Accumulibacter sp.: one gene and its partner. The protein of the gene in region 1 binds, or shares a complex with, the protein of each later gene. Links are inferred from orthologs where the notes say so. Each region holds a gene or a part of one and is shown on either strand. Other genes may lie near its edges. The genes, in order: V5B60_RS09500 and smc.

Evidence for each region.
Region 2: the proteins of V5B60_RS09500 (region 1) and smc are in contact, whole or in part, in a crystal structure (PDB 3ZGX), measured with the Bacillus subtilis proteins. The link is inferred for Accumulibacter sp. from one-to-one orthologs.

Annotation. Positions count from the first base shown.
Region 1 is NZ_JAZKUG010000001.1:2,185,495-2,188,797, reverse strand. The notes cover bases 1-3,000. They hold V5B60_RS09500 (segregation and condensation protein A), read right to left. Parts: upstream 1,939-3,000; coding sequence 1,063-1,938; downstream 1-1,062. Other genes in these bases: V5B60_RS09495 (tryptophan--tRNA ligase), read right to left, coding at 1,935-3,000; scpB (SMC-Scp complex subunit ScpB), read right to left, coding at 477-1,085; V5B60_RS09510 (pseudouridine synthase), read right to left, coding at 1-421. Outside these bases: more of V5B60_RS09495, read right to left, coding at 3,001-3,137; V5B60_RS09490 (site-2 protease family protein), read right to left, coding at 3,153-3,303. UniProt on the Bacillus subtilis protein: Participates in chromosomal partition during cell division. May act via the formation of a condensin-like complex containing Smc and ScpB that pull DNA away from mid-cell into both cell halves.
Region 2 is NZ_JAZKUG010000001.1:347,619-351,999, reverse strand. The notes cover bases 1-4,078. They hold smc (chromosome segregation protein SMC), read left to right. Parts: upstream 1-371; coding sequence 372-3,878; downstream 3,879-4,078. Other genes in these bases: V5B60_RS01595 (cell division protein ZipA C-terminal FtsZ-binding domain-containing protein), read left to right, coding at 3,887-4,078; queF (preQ(1) synthase), read right to left, coding at 1-186. In the rest of the region: more of V5B60_RS01595, read left to right, coding at 4,079-4,381. UniProt on the Bacillus subtilis protein: Required for chromosome condensation and partitioning.

The DNA of each region.
Region 1 (3,303 bases):
CGACGGCCACCCAGCGGCCAGCCGCCATTCGCGGCAGCGAGGTGAAGACGCTCGGGCGGTGCTGCGGGTCGTTGCGCGAAACGATCTCGCCTTCCGGCTTGTGATACAGGAGCACCCGCGGCAGGCGGTCGGCAGAACGCAGTCGCACCAGCTTGCCGTTGATCTTGACGCGGTCGTCCGGGCTGACCGACTGCCCGATCTGCGCTGCTTCGCCATTGACCGTGACGCGACCGGCAGCGATCAGTTCCTCCATCTCGCGCCGCGATCCAAGGCCGCTGTTGGCGAGCAGCTTGTGCAGGCGCTCGGGCTTGTCGGCAGCCTCGGAGCTGGGACGGCGGGGCGGCGCGTCGGTCGAGCGCGCGCTTCGCGCCGGCGGACGGCTGCCGGCAGCCGCCACGACCGGTGCATCCGGGCTCGCCACGGGCCGCTGCCGCACTGCAGCCACGCCGTGGGATGAGCGCGATGGGCGAGCGGAATCAGCCGGCGGACGGCGCTTGTGGTTGGGCATCGGAGAGGTCCAGAGTCGGGTTGATGTGTTCGAGCGTCGGCAACTCGGCGAGGCTGCGCAGACCGAGGTCGTCAAGGAACTTCTTCGTCGTCGCCAGCAGCGCCGGCCGCCCCGGGGTGTCGCGATGGCCGATGACGTCGACCCAGCCACGTTCCTCGAGGACCCGGACCACCTGCGTGGCGACCGTGACGCCGCGGATGTCCTCGATGTCGCCACGGGTCACCGGCTGCCGGTAGGCAATGATCGCCAGCGTTTCGAGGACGGCACGCGAGTAGCGCGGCGGCTTGTCGGGGTGAAGACGTTCGAGATAGGGCATGTACTCGGCGCGCGTGCGGAAACGCCAGCCACTCGCCACGGGCAGCAACTCGAGCGGGCGCCCCTGCCACTCGCTGCGCAGCTCTTCGAGCAGCGGCCGCAGCACGTCGGCGGTGATTTCATCATTGAAGACCTTGCGCAATTCGGGCAGAGAGAGCGGCTCCCTGGCACTCAGCAGCACCGCTTCGAGCACCCGCTTGAGTTCATCCGGGGCGGCCGGCAGCTCGGCACTGGCGGAATTAGCGGACGGCACCGTGTTCATCGACCAACCTCAGGTAGATCGGCGCAAAGGCCTCGGCCTGCGTCATCTCGAGGAGGCGTTCACGCGCCAGTTCGAGCAGGGCGAGAAAATGGACGACCACCACCGGCGCGCCAAGACTCGCGTCGAAAAGGTCGACGAAATCGACAAACCCTCCGGCGGCCCGCAGGCGGCGCAGGATGACGCCCATGTGCTCACGCACCGACAGTTCCTCGCGCTGCACGAGGTGGTGTGTGTGCAGTCTCGCCTGTTGCAGGATGCCGCGCCAGGCGTTCTGCAGGTCCGCCACGCTGACCTCCGGCAGACGCCGCAACAGGGTCTTCTCGACCCAGACCTCGACCCAGTCGAAATCGCGCTCGGCCTGCGGCAGCTCGTTGATGGCATGCGCGGCGCGCTTCATCTGCTCGTACTCGATCAGGCGCCGCACCAGTTCGGCGCGCGGATCCTCGACCTCCTCGCCCGCTGGCGCCTTTGGCCGCGGCAGCAGCATGCGTGACTTGATCTCGATCAGCATCGCCGCCATGACCAGATAGTCGGCGGCCAGTTCGAGATTTCGTGAGCGCATCGCCTCGACGTAGAGCAGGTACTGGTCGGTCAAGGGCGCCATCGGGATGTCGAGGACGTTCACGTTGGCCTTGCGGATCAGGTACAGCAGAAGGTCGAGCGGCCCCTCGAAGGCGTCGAGCATGACCGCCATCGCATCCGGCGGGATGTAGAGGTCGCGCGGCAACTCCGCCAGCGGCTCGCCGTAGATCCTTGCCAGTGGTCCGGCCGCATCCTCCGCCAGAGCAGACCCTTCCTCGAGGACGGCAGCAACGTCGCCCATCGCTGCGCCGGCACCGTTGGCACCGCTCAAGCGTAATCCAGTCCGATCGCCTGGCGGACCTCGCGCATCGTCTCGCGGGCCAGATGCCGCGCGCGACCGCTGCCGTCGGCAATGATGTCGTCGACCAGGCGCGGATCGTCGAGGTAGGGTTGCGCCCGCTCGCGCATCGGTTCCTGCTCGCGCAGGATCCCGTCGATCACCGGCTGCTTGCACTCGAGGCAACCAATGCCGGCGCTGCGACAGCCCTGCTGCACCCAGGCACGGCAGTCCTCATCCGAATACACCTGATGCAACTGCCAGACCGGGCAGTTGCCCGGTTCGCCGGGATCGCTGCGCCGGACACGGGCGGGATCGGTCGGCATGCGGCGCAGCTTGTTCGTCACCGACGCCGCATCCTCGCGCAGCGTGATGGTGTTGCCGTAGGACTTGGACATCTTCTGGCCGTCCAGGCCGGGCATGCGGGCGGCCGCCGTCAGCAGGGCGCCGGGCTCGACGAGTATCATCTTGCCAGTCCCTTCGAGATGGCCGCACAGCCGCTCGCGATCGGCATGCGAGAGATCATGCACCTCGTCGAGCAGGCGCTGCGCCGCTTCGATCGCCGCCTGCTCGCCGCGCTCCTGATAGTGCGTGCGCAACTCCTCGTAGCGGCGCGCGCGTTTCGCGCCGAGCCGACGCAGCGCCTCGCTCACCTGCTCCGCGAAACCGGGCTCGCGACCGTACAGGTGGTTGAACCGGCGCGCGATCTCGCGCGAGAACTCGATGTGCGGCACCTGGTCCTCACCCACCGGCACCTTGCCGGCACGGTAGATGAGGATGTCTGCGGCCTGCAGAAGCGGGTAGCCGAGAAAGCCGTAGGTCGAGAGATCCTTGTGCTCGAGCTTTTCCTGCTGGTCCTTGTAGGTCGGCACGCGCTCGAGCCAGCCCAGCGGCGTCATCATCGACAGCAGCAGATGCAGTTCGGCGTGCTCGGGTACCTTCGACTGCACGAAGAGGGTCGCCCGCCGCGGGTCGACGCCTGCCGCCAGCCAGTCGATGACCATGTCGCGGGCGGCGCCGACGATGCCGTGCGGATCATCATACTGGGTCGTCAGGGCGTGCCAGTCAGCGACGAAGAAGAGGCAGGGATACTCGTACTGCAGCCGGACCCAGTTCTTCAACACGCCGTGATAATGACCGAGGTGCAGGCTGCCTGTCGGGCGCATCCCGGAGAGGACTCTTTCTGCGTACATTCTGTCTGCGATCGCTCAGGAAGGGAGTTGGAAAAGCAAGCCGACAAGCCCGCCGACGAGCTGCATCACCGGCGTCAGCAGCGAGCCGAGGATGCCGGTGAACAGCAGCAACAAGAGGATCGGGAAACCGAAGCGCTCGATCTGGGCAAAGCGCCAAGCCGCCGCC
Region 2 (4,381 bases), 1.8 Mb from region 1 along the record:
CTTCAGGCTCTTCAGCTCGAGACAGCTGCGGTCCGGGATGTAGTCGAGGAGCAGCGTGGCGAAGTCGGGCTGTCCGGTTTTCGGGCACAGACAGGTGAATTCGGGGATCTCCATGTGGATGTGGTAATCCCGCTCCGGCGCCGGATTGGGGAAGGTGGCAAGCGCAGGTGCTGGCTGTTCGTTCATGGTTCGTGTGGCTGCTCGCGGTGATCGGGTGAATCGGGCGGTCCGGATGCTATCATAGACACCCATCATGGCGTTTCGCCGATCGGTTGTGCCTGGTCCACAGGCGGCGTGCCGGCGGATTCCAGCGCAACAGCCAACCCCTGGCCACCTCTTTTCGCGTGTCCGTCGTCGCCACGTGCCAGTTCATGCGCCTCACCAGACTGAAACTTGCCGGCTTCAAGTCCTTCGTCGATCCGACGACGCTGGCGCTGCCCGGGCAGCTGGTCGGCGTCGTCGGACCGAACGGCTGCGGCAAGTCGAACGTGATCGATTCGGTGCGCTGGGTGCTCGGCGAGTCGAAGGCCTCCGAGCTGCGGGGCGAATCGATGCAGGACGTGATCTTCAACGGCTCGAGCACGCGCAAGCCGGTGTCGCGCGCAGCGGTTGAGCTGGTCTTCGACAATTCGCTCGGGCGCCTCGCCGGCCAGTGGTCGCAGTATGCCGAACTCTCGGTCAAGCGCCTGCTGACGCGCAGCGGCCAGTCCGAGTACTACATCAACAACCTGCACGTGCGGCGCAAGGACGTCACCGACCTGTTCCTCGGTACCGGTCTCGGCCCGCGCGCCTACGCGATCATCGGCCAGGGAACGATCTCGCGCATCATCGAGGCGAAGCCCGACGAGCTGCGGGTGTTCCTGGAAGAAGCGGCGGGCGTCACGCGCTACAAGGAACGGCGCAAGGAGACCGAGCACCGGCTCGCCGACACGCGCGAAAACCTGGCGCGCGTCGAGGACATCCGTGTCGAACTGGGCAACCAGATGGAGCGGCTCGAAGCGCAGGCCGGTGTCGCCCGCCAGTATCGTGCGTACAACGACGAACTGACGCGCAAGCAGCAACTGCTGTGGCTGTTGCGGCGCAACGAGGCGCAGCTCGAATGTGAGCGGCTGGCGAGCGAGGTGGCGCGGGCGGTGCTCGATCTTGAGGCGCAGAACGGCTCGCTGCGCGAACTGGAGGCGCGTCTCGAGGAGGCGCGCGAGGCGCACTTCAGCGCCAGCGATGGCGTTCATTCGACGCAGGCCGGGCTGTTTGCCGCCAACGCCGAGGTGGCGCGTCTGGAGACCGAGATCCGTCACCGACGTGAGTCGCGGCGCGAGTACGAGACGCGTCTCGCCCAGCTCGCCGATGACCGGACGCACTGGCAGGGGCAGGCGGCTAAGCTGGCGGGCGAAGGCGAACGCTGGCAGCAGCTTCTGGTCGTCGCCGACGAACGTGTCGAGCAGGGGCGGCAGCGCCTCGCGGCGTGCCACGAAAGCCTGCCGCTGGCCGAGGACCGGCAGGCCGCTGCGCTCGACGAGCTCAACCAGCAACGCGCGGCGCTGGCGCAGGTGGAGCAGCACCTGCACGTCGAGGAGGCCAACCGCGGGCACGCGCAGCGCTCGCTGCAGATCATCGCCGGCCGGCGTGAGCGCCTGGCGCTGGAGCGGCAGGCGATGCCGCTGCCGGACGCCGCAGCGGTTGCCGACAAGCAGGACGAGCTGGCCGCCTTGCGTCTGCGCATCGGCGAGGCACAGGGCGTCGTGCAGCAACGGCAGCAGGAGCAGCCGCGCCTCGAGCAGCAGCGGCGGCAGGTGCTTGGCGAAGTGCAGCAGGCGCAGAAGGAGCGCGCCGAGGCGAATGCCCGCCGCAGCGCGCTGCAACAGCTGCAACAGCGCCTGCAGACGAATGGCAAGCTGGATGAATGGCTGCGCCGGCACGGTCTGCAGCACGGCCAGCCGCTGTGGCGGTCGCTGCAGGTCGAGCCCGGCTGGGAGGACGCCGTCGAGGCGGTGTTGCGCGAGCGGCTCTCGGCGCTGCCTGCCGAGCGCGCCGACCCGGCGTGGAGCAGGGATCGGCCGGGCGGCAGGCAGACCTTCATGCTGCCTCTGCCGGCGGCGACGCCACCGGCAGAGCTGGCCCCCGACCGGCTGCTGGCCCGCATCCGCTGCGCCGACGCGGCGCTGGCGTCGATCCTCGGCGACTGGCTTGGCGAGGTGCTGACGGCAGCCGATCTGGCGAGCGCCCTGGCCGCCCGTGCCCGGCTGTCGGCGAGTGCGTGTTGCGTGACGCCCGGCGGCGACATCGTCCGCAGGCAGAGCGTGACCCTGTTCGCCGCTGACAGCGTGGCCCACGGGCTGCTCGAGCGGCAGCGCGAAATCGACCAGCTGGCGGGCATCATCGCCGAGCACGAGGGGCACGTCGGGCGCGCGCAGGCCGCGCTGGCGGCCGTCGAGCAGGCGCTCGCCGAAGCGCAGCAGGCGTTGCACGATGCACGCAACGAACTCGGCGTGCTGCAGGACCGGGCGCACGCGATCCAGGTCGAGGCGCTGAAGCTGGCGCAGGCGCAGGAGCGCTTGCGCGAGCGGCAGGCGCAGATCGACGACAGCCTGAGCGAGATGGCCGTCGAGGAAGAGGACGAGCGCGAGCGCCTGTTGCTCGCCGAGGACGCGATCGAGGCGCAGCGCGAGCGGGTCGAGGAACGGCGCGAGGCGATGGTGCTTGCCCGGCATCAGCTCGAACAGGCCGAGCGTGCGCTGCGCGAGGAGCGTGAGCGGGTCAACGGCGCCGAGCGCGAGTGGCGCGAGGCCGAGTTCGCGCAGCGCGAGGCTCAGGGCAGGTTGCAGGAGATCGCCGCCAGCCGCGAACTGGCGTGGCAGCAGCTCGAGCGCATCGGCGACGAGCTGACGCGCTGCGAAGAGACCGCCAGCGCCCTGCAGGCCGAGGATCTCGAGCCGCGGCTGCAGGCGGCGCTCGAGCATCGTGTGGCGCGCGAGCATGCCCTGGCGGCGGCGCGCGATGCGCTCGAAGCGGCCGCCGGCGGTCTGCGCGCGCTCGACGAGCAGCGCCTCAGGGTCGAGCAGAGCCTCGACCCGCTGCGCGACCGGATCGGTGACCTGAAGCTCAAGGAACAGGCGGCCGGTCTCGCCTGCGAACAGTTCGCGACGCAGCTCAGCGAGGCCCAGGCGGACGAGGCGGCGCTGCGTGGCGAGCTGGCGGGTGCGCGCGCCGGCAGTCTGCAGAACGCGATCGGCGCCCTGCAGCGCTCGATCGAGGCGCTCGGCGCGGTCAACCTGGCGGCGCTCGACGAGTTGCAGGCGGCGCGTGAGCGCAAGGGCTATCTCGATGCCCAGTCGGAGGACCTGACGCAGGCGATGGAGACGCTCGAGAGCGCGATCCGCCGCATCGACCGCGAGACGCGGGATCTGCTGCAGACCACCTACGACGCTGTCAACAGCAGTTTCGGCGAACTCTTTCCGACCCTCTTCGGCGGCGGCGAGGCGCGACTGATCATGACAGGCGACGAGATCCTCGATGCCGGCCTGCAGGTGATGGCGCAGCCGCCAGGCAAGAAGAACTCGACGATCCAGCTGCTTTCCGGCGGCGAAAAGGCGCTGACGGCGATTGCGCTGGTATTCTCGATGTTTCGACTCAATCCGGCGCCGTTCTGCCTGCTCGACGAGGTCGATGCGCCGCTTGACGATACCAACACCGAACGGTTTTGCGACATGGTGCGACGGATGTCGGCCCACACGCAGTTTCTGTTCATCAGTCACAACAAGATCACGATGGAGATGGCGCAGCAGCTCGTCGGCGTCACCATGCAGGAGTCCGGCGTTTCGCGTATCGTTGAAGTCGACATGGAAGAAGCGCTGCGAATGCGCGAGCAACTCGTTTAGGAATCGACATGACGGACTTGCAGATGGGTTTGATCGGCCTGGGTGGCGTCGCCGTGGTGGGTGTCCTGGCCTACAACAAGTGGCAGGAACACAAGCATCGCAAAGTGGCGGAGCAGTTGCTGGGCGCGCGTCAGGCAGACGTCCTGCTCGATGAAACGGGCAGCGCCGGCAGCACGGCCCACACGCACGTGGGCTCGTCCGGCGGCGACGCCGGCGATTCACCGGCGACGGCTCCCGGCCGCAGCAGCCGCGCGCCGCAGGAGCGCGTCGAACCGCTGCTGCGCCAGTCGGATGACGCGGCGGAGGCGGTCGCGGGCAGCGACGACGGCTGGCCGGAAGGCGGCGGCGACGATGTCGCGCCGGCCGGCGAGCGGCGCGCGCGCATCGCCGCGGCGCCGCTGTGCCTGTTGTCGCCGGCGATCGACTACATCGCCGCAATCGAACTCGCGGAGACGGTTGCCGCCTACCGGATCCGCGATGCGCAACGGGTCGTTCTCGCGCGG